2 regions of the Cobetia amphilecti genome follow, and region 1 is predicted to be linked to the other one. Evidence: riboswitches for the same ligand, from Rfam matches in the RefSeq annotation. Region 1 holds a riboswitch; the other holds the start of a gene.
The links. A riboswitch is a leader RNA that binds a small molecule or an ion and turns the genes downstream of it on or off. The one in region 1 is predicted to bind thiamine pyrophosphate.
Positions count from the first base shown of each region.

Region 2: linked by a shared signal. The riboswitch ahead of R1T44_RS07840 (ABC transporter ATP-binding protein) and the one ahead of thiC (phosphomethylpyrimidine synthase ThiC) in region 1 are both predicted to bind thiamine pyrophosphate.

Region 1 covers NZ_CP136695.1:3,454,512-3,462,094, forward strand. Annotated here, with positions in the region: gene R1T44_RS14745 (TIGR04283 family arsenosugar biosynthesis glycosyltransferase) at 1-437, shown strand, start outside; gene R1T44_RS14750 (TIGR04282 family arsenosugar biosynthesis glycosyltransferase) at 430-1,155, shown strand; TPP riboswitch at 1,309-1,435, shown strand; gene tenA (thiaminase II) at 1,582-2,241, shown strand; TPP riboswitch at 2,402-2,542, shown strand; gene thiC (phosphomethylpyrimidine synthase ThiC) at 2,669-4,678, shown strand; gene R1T44_RS14765 (peptidylprolyl isomerase) at 4,808-5,086, opposite strand; gene R1T44_RS14770 (phasin family protein) at 5,287-5,655, opposite strand; gene R1T44_RS14775 (nuclease-related domain-containing protein) at 6,136-7,431, opposite strand; gene R1T44_RS14780 (GNAT family N-acetyltransferase) at 7,561-7,583, opposite strand, start outside.
Region 2 covers NZ_CP136695.1:1,817,893-1,825,475, forward strand. Annotated here, with positions in the region: gene R1T44_RS07825 (MFS transporter) at 1-628, shown strand, start outside; gene R1T44_RS07830 (ABC transporter substrate-binding protein) at 742-2,028, opposite strand; gene R1T44_RS07835 (ABC transporter permease) at 2,175-2,942, opposite strand; gene R1T44_RS07840 (ABC transporter ATP-binding protein) at 2,939-3,691, opposite strand; TPP riboswitch at 3,750-3,863, opposite strand; gene R1T44_RS07845 (phosphotransferase family protein) at 4,028-4,993, shown strand; gene R1T44_RS07850 (potassium/proton antiporter) at 5,131-6,840, shown strand; gene R1T44_RS07855 (GGDEF domain-containing protein) at 7,044-7,583, shown strand, end outside.

The DNA.
Region 1 (7,583 bases):
AGGCCGTCACGACGCATCGCCGCAGCGACTGGGGCCGCTTCGATGTCAGCATCAAGGGCGAGTCGCCGTGGTTACCGATGATCGCCGCCATGATGAATCTGCGCTCGCGGCTGACCAGCATCAGCACGGGCGACCAGACCCAGTTCGTGCAGCGCTCGACCTTCGAGGCCATCGGCGGCTTTGCCGACATGCCACTGATGGAAGATATCTGGCTGAGTGCCCAGCTCAAGCATCTGACCCCGCCAATGAACCTGACGGCGCGTGTCACGACCAGCGGTCGACGCTGGGAGACCCACGGCGTCTGGCGCACCATCGTCAAGATGTGGGGACTGCGGCTGGCGGCCTGGTGTGGCATCTCCCCTGCACGCCTGGCACGCCTTTACGGCTATCGCGCCGCGGCGCAAGCCTGTGAGCAGCGCGGCATGCCCCATGCGTGACGCGCCGTTGCCTACCTTGCCCACAGCTGATGCCGCGTCAGAGGTGCGCCCGACTCTCATCATCTTCGGTCGCCTGCCCATCGCCGGCCACTGCAAGACACGCCTGATCCCCGCACTCGGCCCCGAGGGCGCAGCTCGACTCTATGCGCGGATGCTGAGCCATATCGTTGACCACGCCTGCGCCGCGCGCCTCGGCAAGGTCGTGGTGATGCTGACGGCCTCTGCCGAGCCGTCGAGCCAGGCACCTGAACAGGCGGCTCTGCGGGTAGCGCTGGAAGCCAGGCTGCGAAGCGTTGTCGATGCCTCTGCCGACCTCACCTTCGAGGCGCAGCCGCAGGGGGAACTCGGTGAGCGAATGTCCCGGGCCATGGCCCGACATCTGCCCGAGGGGCCGGTATTGCTGATGGGCTCCGATCTGCCGGCGCTGGACAGCCAGCGGCTGCGCGAGGCAGCCCATAGACTGCGCACTCACGACGCGGTGCTTCAGCCCACCGACGATGGCGGCTATGGCTTGATCGGCCTCAAGGCGCCCTGCCCGCAAGCCTTCCTGCTACCCCGCTGGAGTCATGCCCATGTCTGCCGGGACACTCTGGAGCTGCTGGCCCGAGCCGGGAGAACGGCCGCTTGCCTGCCGACCAGCTGGGATGTCGATGAGCCGCGTGACCTTGCGCGACTGTCGCGCCACCTGCCGGCGCTCATGGCCGACCTTGCCGCTTGAGGCTCTTTATAAGCCCGCTTGAGACTCTTTATAAGCCCGTCTGAGGCTCTTTACACGTTCGGCATGCCTCCCAAAGTCGTATGCATTTTTGCTCACACTGCCCTTCTTCTGCGCCGCAGGGCTGTTACACTCGCTGCATCGTGACTCATATGTCACAGCTTGACGGGGTGCCGGTAAGACCGGCTGAGATGTCATGCGCAGGCAATGTCCTTGCGTGAATGACGATCCCGCCGAACCTGATCCGGCTAGTACCGGCGTAGGGATCAAGCGCGAAGCGATGCCACTCGATATCGTCACCACTTTCTCACGGTGACTGTCGGCACCTCCCCCGCTTTTCCCCTGCTCCTGTTCCGGTACTGGCCACGCTTGCGCCAGAGACCTGCCGCCCCATCACGGGTCGTCAGCACGCTCACCGAGGGATGCGTCATGCCTAGTTTCAACGACCTGTCCAGTGCCTGCGCCGAGGAATGGCGTGACTATCTCGAGCACGACTTCGTTCGCCAGCTGGGCGAAGGTCGTCTGCCGGAGGAGTCCTTCCGCCATTACCTGCAGCAGGACTACCTGTTCCTGATCCACTTCGCGCGCGCCTGGGCGCTGGCCGCCTACAAGAGCCGCACCCTCGCGGAGCTGCGTCAGGCCACGGCCAGTCTCGACACCATCCTCAATACCGAGCTCGATCTGCATATCGGCTACTGCAGCGAGTGGGGCATCAGCGAGGATGACCTGAGCGAGCTGCCGGAATCCCGCGCCACCCTGGCCTATACCCGTTACGTGCTCGATTGCGGCCAGCGCGGCGACCTGCTCGATCTGCACGTGGCGCTCGCGCCCTGCCTGATCGGCTACGGCGAGATCGCCGAGTGGCTGCTCGATCAGGACACCACCGAGATCGAGAACAATCCATACGCGGACTGGATCGCGATGTACTCCAGCGATGACTTCAAGGAAGCCGTCGAAGCCGAGCGTGAATGGCTGGATGCGCGGCTCTCGGAGGTCTCGGAGCGTCGATTGGGTGAACTGGTCGATGTCTTCCGGGACGCCACGCGACTCGAGATCGACTTCTGGCAGATGGGCCTCGATCGCGCTTGAGTCATCACAGACTGACGTCCCGGCGCTCGCCATGAACCGCTCGGGATGACGCCATCCTCCATGGATGGCACGACCGACAGGCCAACAGAGCCTGGATGCGAGAATGCTCCCCGTGGCAAGCCTGACGCTTCGGGCAACACACTCTCGCATTGAAATCTGAACACGCTTGACGGGGTGCCGGTGGAACCGGCTGAGATCCTGCATGCATGCTTCGCCGCCCTGACGCGCGAGCTTGCCAGCAAGGGGTCCCGTGGAACCTGAACCGGTTAGGACCGGCGTAGGAATCAAGCTGATGGCCAGCCGCTGCGCGCGGCCGCCTCGCTCCCGGGCCACCTGTTGGCAAGGAGTCGGCGACGACCATCCTCTCCCTGCGCACGGTCTTCCCATGATGACGTCAGCCGTGACGTCGCCCTTTGAGGAGACCTGCATGAGCACTGCCCCGACGACACAAGACCCGCAAGCCACCAACGCCGCCGAGTCACCGCTCGCCTCGCAGCCTGATGCTGCCCCCAAGGCACGCGCGCGTGCCGGTCGCAAGGATGGCAGCCGCCATCTCGCCAGCGAAGCACAGGTCGACGCCGCCGCCATCGCACCGCTGAGCGGCTCGCGCAAGATCTATATCGAAGGCTCCCGCCCGGACATCCGCGTGCCCATGCGCGAGATCGGCTGCTCGCCGACCCAGACCTCCAGCGGTCTGGAAGAGAACCCGCCGATCGTCGTCTACGATACCTCCGGCCCCTACACCGATCCGGCGGTCGAGATCGACATCCGCCGGGGCCTGGCGCCGCTGCGCGAGAAGTGGATCGAGGAACGCGGTGATACCGAACAGCTCACTCAGCTGAGCAGTGAATATGGCCGCGTGCGCCAGGCCGACCTGCGCCTGTCGTCACTGCGCTTCGAGCTGGACCACCGCCCGCGTCGTGCCCTGCCGGGCAAGAATGTCACCCAGCTGCACTATGCGCGCCAGGGCATCATCACCCCCGAGATGGAATACATCGCGATTCGCGAGAATCAGCGTCGTATCGCGCTGCGTGAGGAATATCAGGGCAGCGAAGCCGTCGAGAGCATTCTGGGCCACCAGCACCCGGGCCACAGCTTCGGCGCCAACCTGCCCGACGAGATCACCGCCGAATTCGTGCGTGAGGAAGTCGCCCGCGGCCGCGCCATCATTCCCGCCAACATCAATCACCCGGAAAGCGAGCCGATGATCATCGGCCGCAACTTCCTGGTGAAGGTCAACGGCAACCTGGGCAACTCGGCGGTCACCTCCTCCATCGAGGAAGAGGTCGACAAGATGACCTGGGCGATCCGCTGGGGTTCCGACACCGTGATGGATCTCTCGACCGGCGCCAACATCCACGAGACCCGTGAATGGATTCTGCGCAACTCTCCCGTGCCCATCGGCACGGTGCCGATCTATCAGGCGCTGGAGAAGGTCGATGGCGTGGCCGAGAACCTCGATTGGGAGATCTTCCGCGACACGCTGATCGAGCAGGCCGAGCAAGGCGTTGACTACTTCACCATCCACGCCGGCGTCCTGCTGCGCTATGTGCCGCTGACCGCCAGCCGCGTGACCGGCATCGTCTCGCGCGGCGGCTCGATCATGGCCAAGTGGTGTCTGGCGCATCACGAGGAAAGCTTCCTCTATCGCCACTTCGAGGACATCTGCGAGATCTGCAAGGCCTACGACATCAGCCTGTCACTGGGCGATGGCCTGCGCCCGGGCTCGGTGGCCGATGCCAATGACGCCGCCCAGTTCGGTGAGCTCGAGACACTCGGCGAGCTGACGAAGATCGCCTGGCAGCACGATGTCCAGGTCATGATCGAGGGCCCGGGTCACGTGCCGATGCACCTGATCAAGGAGAACATGGACAAGCAGCTCAGCGAGTGTGACGAGGCGCCCTTCTACACCCTCGGCCCGCTGACCACCGACATCGCCCCGGGCTACGATCACATCACCTCCGGCATCGGCGCCGCGATGATCGGCTGGTTCGGCTGCGCCATGCTCTGCTACGTGACCCCCAAGGAGCACCTGGGCCTGCCCAACAAGGACGACGTCAAGACCGGCATCATCACCTACAAGATCGCCGCGCATGCCGCCGATCTGGCCAAGGGCCACCCGGGCGCGCAACGCCGTGACAATGCGCTCTCCAAGGCGCGCTTCGAGTTCCGCTGGGAAGACCAGTTCAATCTGGGCCTGGACCCGGACACCGCGCGCAGCTTCCACGACGAGACGCTGCCCAAGGACTCGGCCAAGGTCGCCCACTTCTGCTCCATGTGCGGGCCGAAGTTCTGCTCGATGAAGATCACCCAGGAAGTGCGTGATTACGCCAATGAGCACGGTCTGACCGGCGATGCCGACAGCGTGATGGCCGGCATGCAGGAGCAGGCCGACAAGTTCAAGCGTGAAGGCAGCCAGCTCTATCAGGAGGTGTAGGCAAGCGCCTGACACACAGGAAGGCTGACTTTCCGAGCGACACGAAAAACGCCCCGACCAGTGATGGTCGGGGCGTTTTCGTCACATCCTGCCAGGGGCCCATGACATCTCATGAGCGTGACAGAAGGCTCACGTGCGGCTGGTGACTTCCAGCAGGTGATAACCGAACTGGGTCTTCACCGGGCCCTGAACCGTGTTGATCGGGGCGCTGAACACGACTTCGTCGAATTCCTTGACCATCATGCCCGGGCCGAAGGCGCCCAGGTCGCCGCCACTGCGGCCGGACGGGCAGGAGGAGTGCTCGCGAGCGGCATCAGCGAAATCGCGGCCGTTCTCGATTTCGGTCTTGAGAGCTGCACACTGTTCTTCGCTGGAAACGAGAATATGACGCGCTGTGGCCTGTGCCATGTCTATCACCTGTCACTGATCGAATAAATGCCGTCGGCAATCACCGGCGGCGTGGCAGGTCATTGTGGCCCAAGGCAGCGCTCGCCGCTAGCGTCGCGCGCCTCCCCACCTGCTCAGCGATGCTCCAGACACGCGAACGCCCACCCGGAAGACCGGATGGGCGTTGGGGACGCTCGCCTGAGAGCGTCGGCAGCAGTCGCTTACTTGGCGACTTTCTGCATGGCCTCGGAGGCGGACTTGGCGTTGCTTTCTGCCAGTTCCTGACCTTTCTTGGCGTATTCCTGGTTCAGCTCGACCACTTTCTGGGTGTCGTTCTGCAGCTTCTCGCCCAGAGTCTTGACGGTTTCCTGCTGCTCCTTGACGAAGTTCTTCAGACCTTCGCTGTCCTTGATCTCGAGCATGGAACGCGCCTGGGTCAGGGAAGCATCAGCATAGGACTTGGTCAGTTCCATCTGTGCGCCGATCAGCTTCTCGCTGTAATCGATGCTCAGAGCGCTGAACGCACGCAGCGGAGACAGGAACATATCGTCGAACTGCTGAGCGGACTTCTCGAAGTTGGCATTGAACATGTAGGCACCCTCCAGGGTATTGGCATCACGCTGAAATGAACCGGAGCGTTGCTCCGTTCGGTTATCAGGACTGAACCGGGCTGGTGCACCGTAGTGACCGAGCCATCATTATCAAGCCGTCACTATCAAGCCGTCGCGGTCAGATAGTGCTATCGACCAGGTTCCATCCTCGCTGCAACGCAGCATAAGACAGTCTTTGTTGCACTGCAACATCAAAAACATCGCAACGACTGATCTGTACGCCCTTGCTGATGCAGTTGCTTGATTACACTGGAGAAAAACAATCAGAAGCCGAAAAGAAAATTGACGCCTTGGGGCCCGTCATGCCACACACCACGCCCCTGGAACGCCAGACTGGGCCAAAGTGCTGGGCCAAAGTGCTGGGCCATAGGGCTGGGAGGATTGAGGGCTAGGACAGAGGGCTGGAACAGAAGCCTGAAGCTGAAAGGCTGAACTTGAGGAGAGCGCCGTGCTGCTGCCTCACTGGCATGAGGCGTCGCGACAGCGTTTGCAGAGCAGACGCCCGCCCAGCGCGCGTGCCTGATCTGCCTGGCGACAGAAGTCGACACTCTGGGTGGAAAGCCATCGCCGACAGCCCTGACAGCGCGGCAAGCCTTCCTCATCCTGCGACTGGGCGGAAGACGCGCCCTGCTGATTGTCGGCCGCAGCCCCCGACTGCTCGCCTGTCGCCTGCGGGCTCGCGGGACCTTCTGGGCTATCCTGATCCGGGGCCTGGTGCCCGGGCTGCCAATGCGCAGCCTGCAGCCCTCGGCCCCCAAAACCGCACTGCCGTTTCAGGGCAGCCGTAGAGGTCACGCCACGCTGGACCGCCAGCGTCGTGTCATCCGACGCCCCTTCCATGTCATCGGACTCTGCCGCCATGGCAGCGCTTTCGCCTGAGGCCCGCGCCAGTTCTTCAGGCGATAGCGGCGGTTGCCATAGATAGGCCAGCGGGGATACCTGAGTGGCAGCGTCGCCCTCCGTCGCGCGCGTGCCAGCAGCCAGACCCAGCTCCGCCACCCAATCCGTATTGGGGGCCACATGCTGGGTCGCGATGGCGCGCCCCAGCTGGCGCAGGCGGCGTTGATCGAGGCGGTGGGTAAAACTGCGCAGCCGTGTCACGTAAGCGGTCTTGCCGCTCACCTGCAGGCATTGACGCTTGAGGCGCGCGAAGGACAGCAGCGCACGACTGTCGACGATGTCTTCCGGCGGCCGACTGACCTGAGCCGCATCAGCCACCACGATGCGATAGCGCAATTGCGGCTGCAGGGTCATCCCCAGGCGCACAGGCAACAACGAGGAGGCCTCCAGCCATTGCACGATGGCGCGACTACGCTCAGGGATCGTCTGCAAGGGACACGGCGTCACGGCATGTGCCATGACGCCATCTTCGCCTGAGGGTGTCTCGCCACCCTGCGCGAATCGCCCGCCATGGGCCAACAGCTCACCGAAGGGGGTGATCGAGAGCGTCAGATCAAAACAGGAGGCATCCAGCACCCAGACCTGCATGAGGCTGTTGATCAGCAGGTGATCGATCTCGATCACGCCCTCTGCCTGCGCCAGACGCACATCATGCAGCACGACCCAATCATCCCGCGTCCCCAACAAGGCATCCAGCTGGCTTGCCAGCGCACGGCGACGCGCCTGACGGGCACGTATCGCACGCAGGGCCTCCAGCACCTTGTGGCGCTCTGGCGCGGCAAGCGCAGCATCCTGCGCCAGCACCTCGAGCACCAGCAGGTCGTATTCCCGTGAATCGCAGTCCTTGATCAGCATGGGCGCCTCTGGATTAGAGCATTCATATATAACTCAGTGTAGTGCTCTATTCGCAATCTTTCTTGCCTCTGACTCCGCGGGAGAATACGCCAGCGGATAGCGGGTGACAGTGACGGAGACTGAGAGTCATCACTCCTGCGCTGTTTGAGGCG
Region 2 (7,583 bases), 1.6 Mb from region 1:
CGAGACACGTCAGCGCAGCCGCAAGGGCACCACGATCCTGAAGATCCTGGCCCAGCCCGACCATCGGCTGGGGTTGGCGCTGATCGCCACGGCGATGTTCAGCAACTTCCTGGTGATTCCCAACCTGGCAAGCTATCTGCTGTTCAATCTGGGCCTGCCGCGTGAGGATCTCGGTGGGCTCTACATGATCGGTGGCGGCCTGTCGCTGGTCGGCATGCAACTCACGGGGCGGCTGTGTGATCGCTATGGCTGTGTCTGGCCGGGCACCATCACCTGCCTGATGACGGCGCTGGTCGGCTGGGCCTTCCTGCTGCATTCGCCGGGACCGTCGCTGATCTGGATCGGCTTCGGCGCCTACATGCTGTTCTCGTCGGCGCGGCGTGTGACCCAGAATACGCTCAACAGCTTCATTCCCGCCGACCACGAGCGAGCGGCCTTCACCAGCACCCAGAGTGCCGTGCAGCATCTGAGTTCCGCCGCCGGCAGCTATGTGGGCGCCGGACTGCTGGTCAGCACCCCGAGCGGCGCGTTAGAGGGCATGCCGCTGCTGGTCGCGGTGCTGATGATCGCGCTGGTGATTCAGCCGCTGCAGATCCTGTGGCTGTCGCGTCGCCTGGCACGCCGCTAGCGCTTGTCGAATAGGCACAAGACGGCGAGAGCGAGCCGGTCCTGAACCCAAAACGCCCTGTCGGAATCTCCGACAGGGCGTTTTGCATGGGGCGCGCTCAAGCGCTCAACGCCTCAGGGCGTGTTGACGTCGACGGCCAGGTGGCTCAGCGACTGGCGCTTCTTGATCATGCCGCGCTCGAACAGGAAGTCCTCGAAGTCACGGTAGCGGCCGGCATCCAGCGCGGCAGGACGCAGCGCGAAGCGCGGTAGGGTGGCGTACCAGGCTTCCTTGTTGAGCTCGGTATCCAGTGCCGGGTCGGAGTCGCGGAACATCTCCCAGCCCTGGTCCGGATGGTTGATGATCCAGGCGGTGGCTTCGCCGACGGCGGCGAGGAAGCCGGCGTACTGGGCCTGCTTGCGCTCGTAGCTGTCGCTGTTGGCGACGAAGATCAGCTCGTCATAGGTCGGCACGCCTTCTTCCTCGATGTAGAAGGCGCGGCCCTTGACGCCTTCCTGGGCCATCTGGGCCAGCTCGAAGTTGCGGAAGGCGCCGGTGACGGCATCGACCTTGCGCGTCAGCAGTGACGGCGTCAGCGAGAAGTTGACGTTGGTCAGCGTGATGTCATCCAGCGTCAGGCCGCTGTGCTGCAGCATGGTGGAGAGCAGCACTTCCTCGACGCCGCCTACCGAGTAGCCGACCCGCTTGCCCTTGAGGTCGGCGATCGACTGGATGTCGCTGTCGGCGCGCACCACCACCACATTCAGCGGCGTGGCGACCAGGGTGCCGATACGCACCAGCGGCAGGCCCTGATCGATCTGCAGGTGCAGCTGCGGCTGATAGCTGATGGCGATGTCGACGCGCTCGGCGGCGGCCAGCTTGGGCGGCACGCTCGGGTCGGCGGGGGCGATCAGCTCGACATCAAGACCGTGCTTCTTGAACAGGCCCAGCTCCTGCGCCAGCACCAGCGGGGCGTGGCCGGGGTTGGTGTACCAGTCGAGCATGACCTTGAACTGCGTCAATGGCTGCTCGGCGGTGGCAGCGTCCTTGGTAGCGTCATTGGCAACGCCCTTCGAGTCAGCATCAGCGCTCTGTTCGTCGCTGGCGGCTGGTTCAGCGCCGTTCTTGGCCTGCTCGGCGGCGCCGGCGGTCGCTTCCACGGCTTCCTGGCTTGCCACCGGCGCCGAGGCGGTCGAGTCACCGTTCACTCCGACCTCGGCCTGCTGAGCGACGATTTCCGGCGCTGACTGGGTGCTGGTGGCGGGTTCTGCCTCGGCGGCGTGGGCCGACATGGCGGTGGCTGGCAGGCTGCTCAGGCACAGCGTGGTCAGCAGGGTGGCGAAGGCGGTGGACAGCAGCGAGGCACGCGGTGAACGTGTCGGCTGCGCTTTGCGCCGTGGCGCCGATGACGAAAGAGACATGGCGGAGTTCCTTGTGATCACAGGGTAGTGGTGCTGCCGTTCGTGGGCGGCAGTCGTCAGGCTCATGCAATTTGTGTCGAGCGTCGTTGCGTCTTTCGGTTACGCGATCTTGCGGTCTTGCGGTAGTTGCTCGAAGCCCAGGCGTGTCAGCTCAGACGTGTCAGCCGGTCGCGGTGCCAGGGCATCAGGGCGCGCAGCAGCGCATCCAGCGAGAAATAGAGCAGCAGGGAGAAGGCGACCAGCACCAGCAGGGCGGCGAACATCAGGTCGATCTCCATGCGCGCGTTGGCGTTGAGCATCAGATAGCCCAGCCCCTGACTGGCACCGGCCCATTCCCCGATGACGGCGCCGATGGGGGCGGCGGTCGCGGCCATTCGAATGCCGGAGGCCAGTGCCGGCAGCGCGGCGGGCAGCTGGATGTGGATCAGTCGGCGCCATGGGCTGGCACCCAGGGTATGGGCAAGATCCAGCCAGCCCTGCTGGGTCTGGCGCAGGCCGTCGTAGCCGGTGGAGGCGACCGGGAAGTAGATGATCAGTGTCGCCATCACCACCTTGGACAGCATGTCATAGCCGAGCCACAGCACCAGCAGCGGCGCGATCGCGAACAGCGGTATCACCTGGCTGATCAGCAGCATCGGCAGCAGCGTGCGGCGCAGGCGGGGAATGAAGGCCAGCGCCAGCGCGGTGGCAAGGCCGAGCAGAATGCCCAGCACCAGCCCGGCCAGTATCTCGCTGATGGTGACGCCAGCGTGATGGGCCAGCAGCGGCGCCTTCTCGATCAAGACCTCGAGCACGGCCTGCGGCGTGGGCAGAATGTAGGGCGGTACGGCGGTGACGGCAATGATCAGCTGCCACAGCCCCAGCAGGAGCAGCGCGCTTATGACGAGGTGACGCATGGCGTGCAGACGTTTCATGCGGCCTCCTCGCTATCACGCAGGCGGGCGATCAGTTGTGCCTGCGCCGGTGGCAGGGCCGGGTCATCCAGTGGCACCGGGCGTGCGGCGCCAAGCCCCGGCAGGCGTTCCAGCTCGGCGCCGTGGCCCGGGAGGCTCGACGGGCGCAGCACCAGCAGCTGATCGGCGAGGCGCAATGCCTCCAGCGGGTCATGGGTCACCATCAGGACGGTGCGGCCCTTGAGCAGGCGGCTGGCCAGATCATGCAGCTCCAGACGGGTGATGGCATCCACCGCCGAGAACGGCTCGTCCATCATCACGACCGGCGCCTGCTGGTAGAGTGTGCGGGCGAGGGCGACGCGCTGGCGCTGACCGCCCGAGAGGGCGTCCGGCCAGGCCTGCTCACGGCCCTCAAGCCCGACCGCGGCCAGCAGTTCATGAGCAAGCTTGCGATTGCGCGGCCGCCGGCGCAGGTCATCGCCCAGCCACAGGTTGTCGATGACGCGCCGCCACGGCAGCAGCAGGTCCTGCTGCGCCATCCAGGCCACGCGGTCGGTCAGCGGCTGACCGTCATCGGTGGCGAGGTCGAGCTGGTGGAGGTCTGACATCTCAAGGCCGGCCAGCAGGCGCAGCAGCGAACTCTTGCCGCAGCCGGAGCGCCCCAGCAGTGCCGTCCAGCTACCGGCTTCCAGACGCGCGGAAATATCGCGGAACAGCGTGTGGCCGGCGTAATCGATTCGTGCGTTGTTGAGGGTGAGTCCCAGCGACACAGGCAATTCCGTGGTCAGGCGGCGTGCCGGCAGGAGGAAGCAGGTGACGCGCCGTGCAGGGCACGCGTCGGGGATTCCCTCCGCCGGTATCAACCGGATCAGGTTCCAGGGGTTGTCGCGCGACGTATCGCTGCGGCTCTCAGCCCATCCTCGGGCACCCCCATCCAGGTCGACAGTGTAACGTCACTCTCTTGCCGGTGTCTTGTCCGACGCGGGTCAGGGGGCGGGTCCGGTGGGCAGGGCAGAGGTGGCGTGCGAAACGGACTATGCCGATGTGCCACGCCTTGGGTATGCTGAGCATTACTGTAACAAGACGTGTAGCCCAAGGAGATCATCATGCCCGACACACCGGATCTCTCGACCTGTTCCAGTTATCCCGTTCCCCCACGGCGGCCGAGCACGGCTGAGGCCGTGGGCGAGCCGCGTCCCGTGCCCAGGGGCTGGCCCGAGGAGTCACTGACCCGCCGGCTCTCGACCTATCTGGGTCAACCGCTCGAGCCGCTGGCGCTCGCCTGGCCGGATAGCGCCAACTGGCTATGGCGCCAGCGTGGCGGCACGCCCGGCCTCATCAAGCTGGCGCGCACCGGCCCAGACCATGACCCCTTCTGGCGCGCCATGCGCGGGGTCTTCGGCGCCGATCGCTGGGCGACGCCGGAGGGCCTGACGCGACTAGCGGGCGCCTTGCCCGCGCGTCTGCCGATTCCGCCACTGCCCCTGACCTTTCTGGGGCGTCTCGATGGCGCGCCCATCTGGCACCTGCCGTGGTCCAGCGGGCAGCCGAGCGATCTCAGCATCACCTTCTGTGAGCTGCTGGGCGACCAGCTTGGTCGCCTGCATCAGGACACGGTGTCCGGCTTCGGCCAGCCGCTGGCGCAGCCGATGCCGCTATTGCACTGGAATACCCGCGTCACGCGCTTTCTTGCCCATCACCCGCGTCGCGCGGAGCTTGGCACGCTGCTCAAGCGCACCTTCCCGGCACCGACTCGCGCGGTGTGGTGTCTGCCGGACATGCGCGCCGATCAATACCTGTGCGCCGCCACAGGCTGGGTATGGAGCGATTGGGAAGCGCTGGTGTGGGCGCCGATCGAGTTCGACTGGGCGCTGGTGGAGTTGCTGCTGGAAACGCCGGAGCAGCGTCAGGCCTTCATGAAGGGCTATTCGCGCCATGGGCGCATGATCGATCTCGACGGCCAGCGCGAGCTGTGCCGTGCGCTGTTGTGGGCGATGGAGGCCTTCGGTCCGCGGCCCTATGCTGAGCTTGCGGCAGCCCCAGCCTGGGTCTCGCCGCGTAGCCTGGCGTGAAATCCGCGTGCTGCACGCTGCAAGTACATGAAAGGTGTGAAATTTCTCTGCAGCCCCATCGCTGACATGGAATACTGTGGGTGAGTCGTCATGGACGTCACTCGAGATCTGATGTAGGGCTTGGCGGGGGAGCACTCGTGGTAGAGAACCTGAATTATTATTTCTTGCTGGCAGGCACGCTGATCGCCTTGAGCGTGTTGGCCAGCCGCGTCTCGGCGCGTCTTGGCATGCCGCTGCTACTGCTGTTCCTCGGCCTTGGCATGCTGGCGGGTGAAGATGGCGTACTGGGCATCCAGTTCGACGACGCCTCATCCGCTTACATGATCGGTAACCTGGCGCTGGCGCTCATCCTGCTCGATGGCGGCCTGCGCACGCGGCTGTCCACGTTTCGTGCCGGCCTGAAACCGGCACTGGTGCTGGCCACCGTCGGGGTCTTCATGACCAGCGGTCTGGTGGGCCTTCTGGCCATGTGGCTGTTTGATCTCACCCTGATCGAAGGCCTGCTGGTCGGAGCCATCGTCGGCTCCACCGATGCCGCGGCGGTCTTCTCGCTGCTGGGCGGCCAGGGCGTTCACCTCAATGAGCGTGTCGGTGCGACGCTGGAAATCGAGTCCGGCACCAACGACCCGATGGCGATCTTCCTGACCATCACGCTGGCCGAGATCCTGACCGGTCAGCTCTCCGGCGTCGCGTCGGGCATCATGAGCTTCCTGCTGCAGTTCGGTGTCGGCGCCGCCATGGGCATCGCCGGCGGCTGGCTGATCGCCCGTCTGATGCGCTATCTGGACCTCGCGCCCGGCCTCTACTCGCTGCTGGCGCTGGCGCTGGGCCTGAGTCTGTTCGCCACCACCAACGAGATGGGCGGCAGTGGTTTCCTTGCCATCTATCTGTGCGGCCTGATGATCGGCAATCACCCCGGCCGGCATCTGGAGCACATCCTACCGGTGCATGATGGCCTGGCGCATCTCTCGCAGATCGTGCTGTTCCTGATGCTGGGCCTTCTGGTCTCGCCCTCGACCATGCTGCAGTTCGCGCTGCCGGCCGCCATCCTCAGCGTGGCGCTGATTCTGGTGGTGCGCCCGCTGGCGGTCATCCTGTGTCTCAAGCCGTTCTTCCGCTTCCGCTGGCGCGAGCTGTGGTTCATCAGCTGGGTCGGGTTGCGAGGGGCGGTGCCGATCGTGCTGGCGATCTTCCCGGTGATCACCGGGGTCGAGAATGCCGGTCTCTACTTCAATGTCGCCTTCTTCGTGGTCATCATCTCGCTGCTGGTGCAGGGCTCGTCGCTGGCGCCGATGGCGCGCAAGCTGCGGGTGGTGGTGCCGCCGGGCGCACAGCCCAGTCGCCGCAACCTGCTCGGCATCATGCCGGTCAATGACTACGAGATGCTGGTCTATCGCGTCGACAACACGGCGCTGGAAGGCGTGGCGCTGCGCATGCTGCGCTTCCCGTCGGGGGCCAAGGTCGGGGCGCTGTTCCGCAACAAGGTGCTGATCCACCCCAAGGGCAGCACCTGCCTGCATCAGCAGGATGTGCTGTGCGTGGTGGGGCGCTCCTGTGATGTGCCGAGCCTCAACCGCATGTTCAATGGCGAGAGTCTGCAGCACGAGCAACGCGCCTTCTTCGGGACCTTCACGCTGGAAGGCGATGCCAACATGCAGGATATCGCCGATGTCTACGGCTTGACGCTCTCCCAGGGCGAGCACCACCTGACCATCGCCGAATTCATCACCCGGCGAGTCGGCGGGGTGCCGGTGGTCGGCGACGATGTCGACTGGCATGGTATCCACTGGGTGGTGAACGAGGTGGAAGGCAATCGCATCACCAAGGTCGGCCTGCGACTGCACTGAGTCTGAGTCCGTTTCTGGGCCTGAATCTGTGTCAGGGCCTGAGCCTGCGCCTGCGCTTCACACGATACGACGCCCCCATTGCACTGCGTGTAATGGGGGCGTCGTGTTTGGACTCATCAATATCGTATTCTGTTGATGTCAGGCCAATTTGTCCGTGACAGCGCCTGGCCACCGATTGTGGCCAGCGACAAGGAGGTGACTACATGGCCAGCCCACATCCTCATCTCGCGGGCTTTCTGCGACGATTCGAGCAATTTCCGCCCGGACTCACGGCGGATGAGAAGACCTTTCATGCCACCTTCAACGTGGTCTACGTGCTGGCGGTCAGCTGCCATCTGCTCTACGCCATCCTGCTGTTGTGGCTGGGCGAGATGGGCATTCTGGCGCTGAATCTGGCGATGCTGATCGTCGATCTGGTCTGTCTGCAGCTGCACCGTGCTCGCCGTGAAGCCCTGGCGGCCACGCTGATGGCGCTGGGCACCTGCGCGCAGATCAGTTTCTCGTTGCGCTATTTCGGCTCGGAGGCCGGGTTCGACTACTTCTACTTCGGCGCCTTGCTGTGCATCTACTCGATCCGCATGTCGTTCATGCGGCGCGTTCTTCTGTGCGCAGCCTGCCTGAGCATGCCGCTACTGGCCTACATCATCCTGATGTTGGAAGGGCCGACCAATCCGCTGCCCGCCGGCTGGATGCTGGCATTTCGCATCATCAATCTGGGCGTCTTGACCATCTTCTTCACGCTG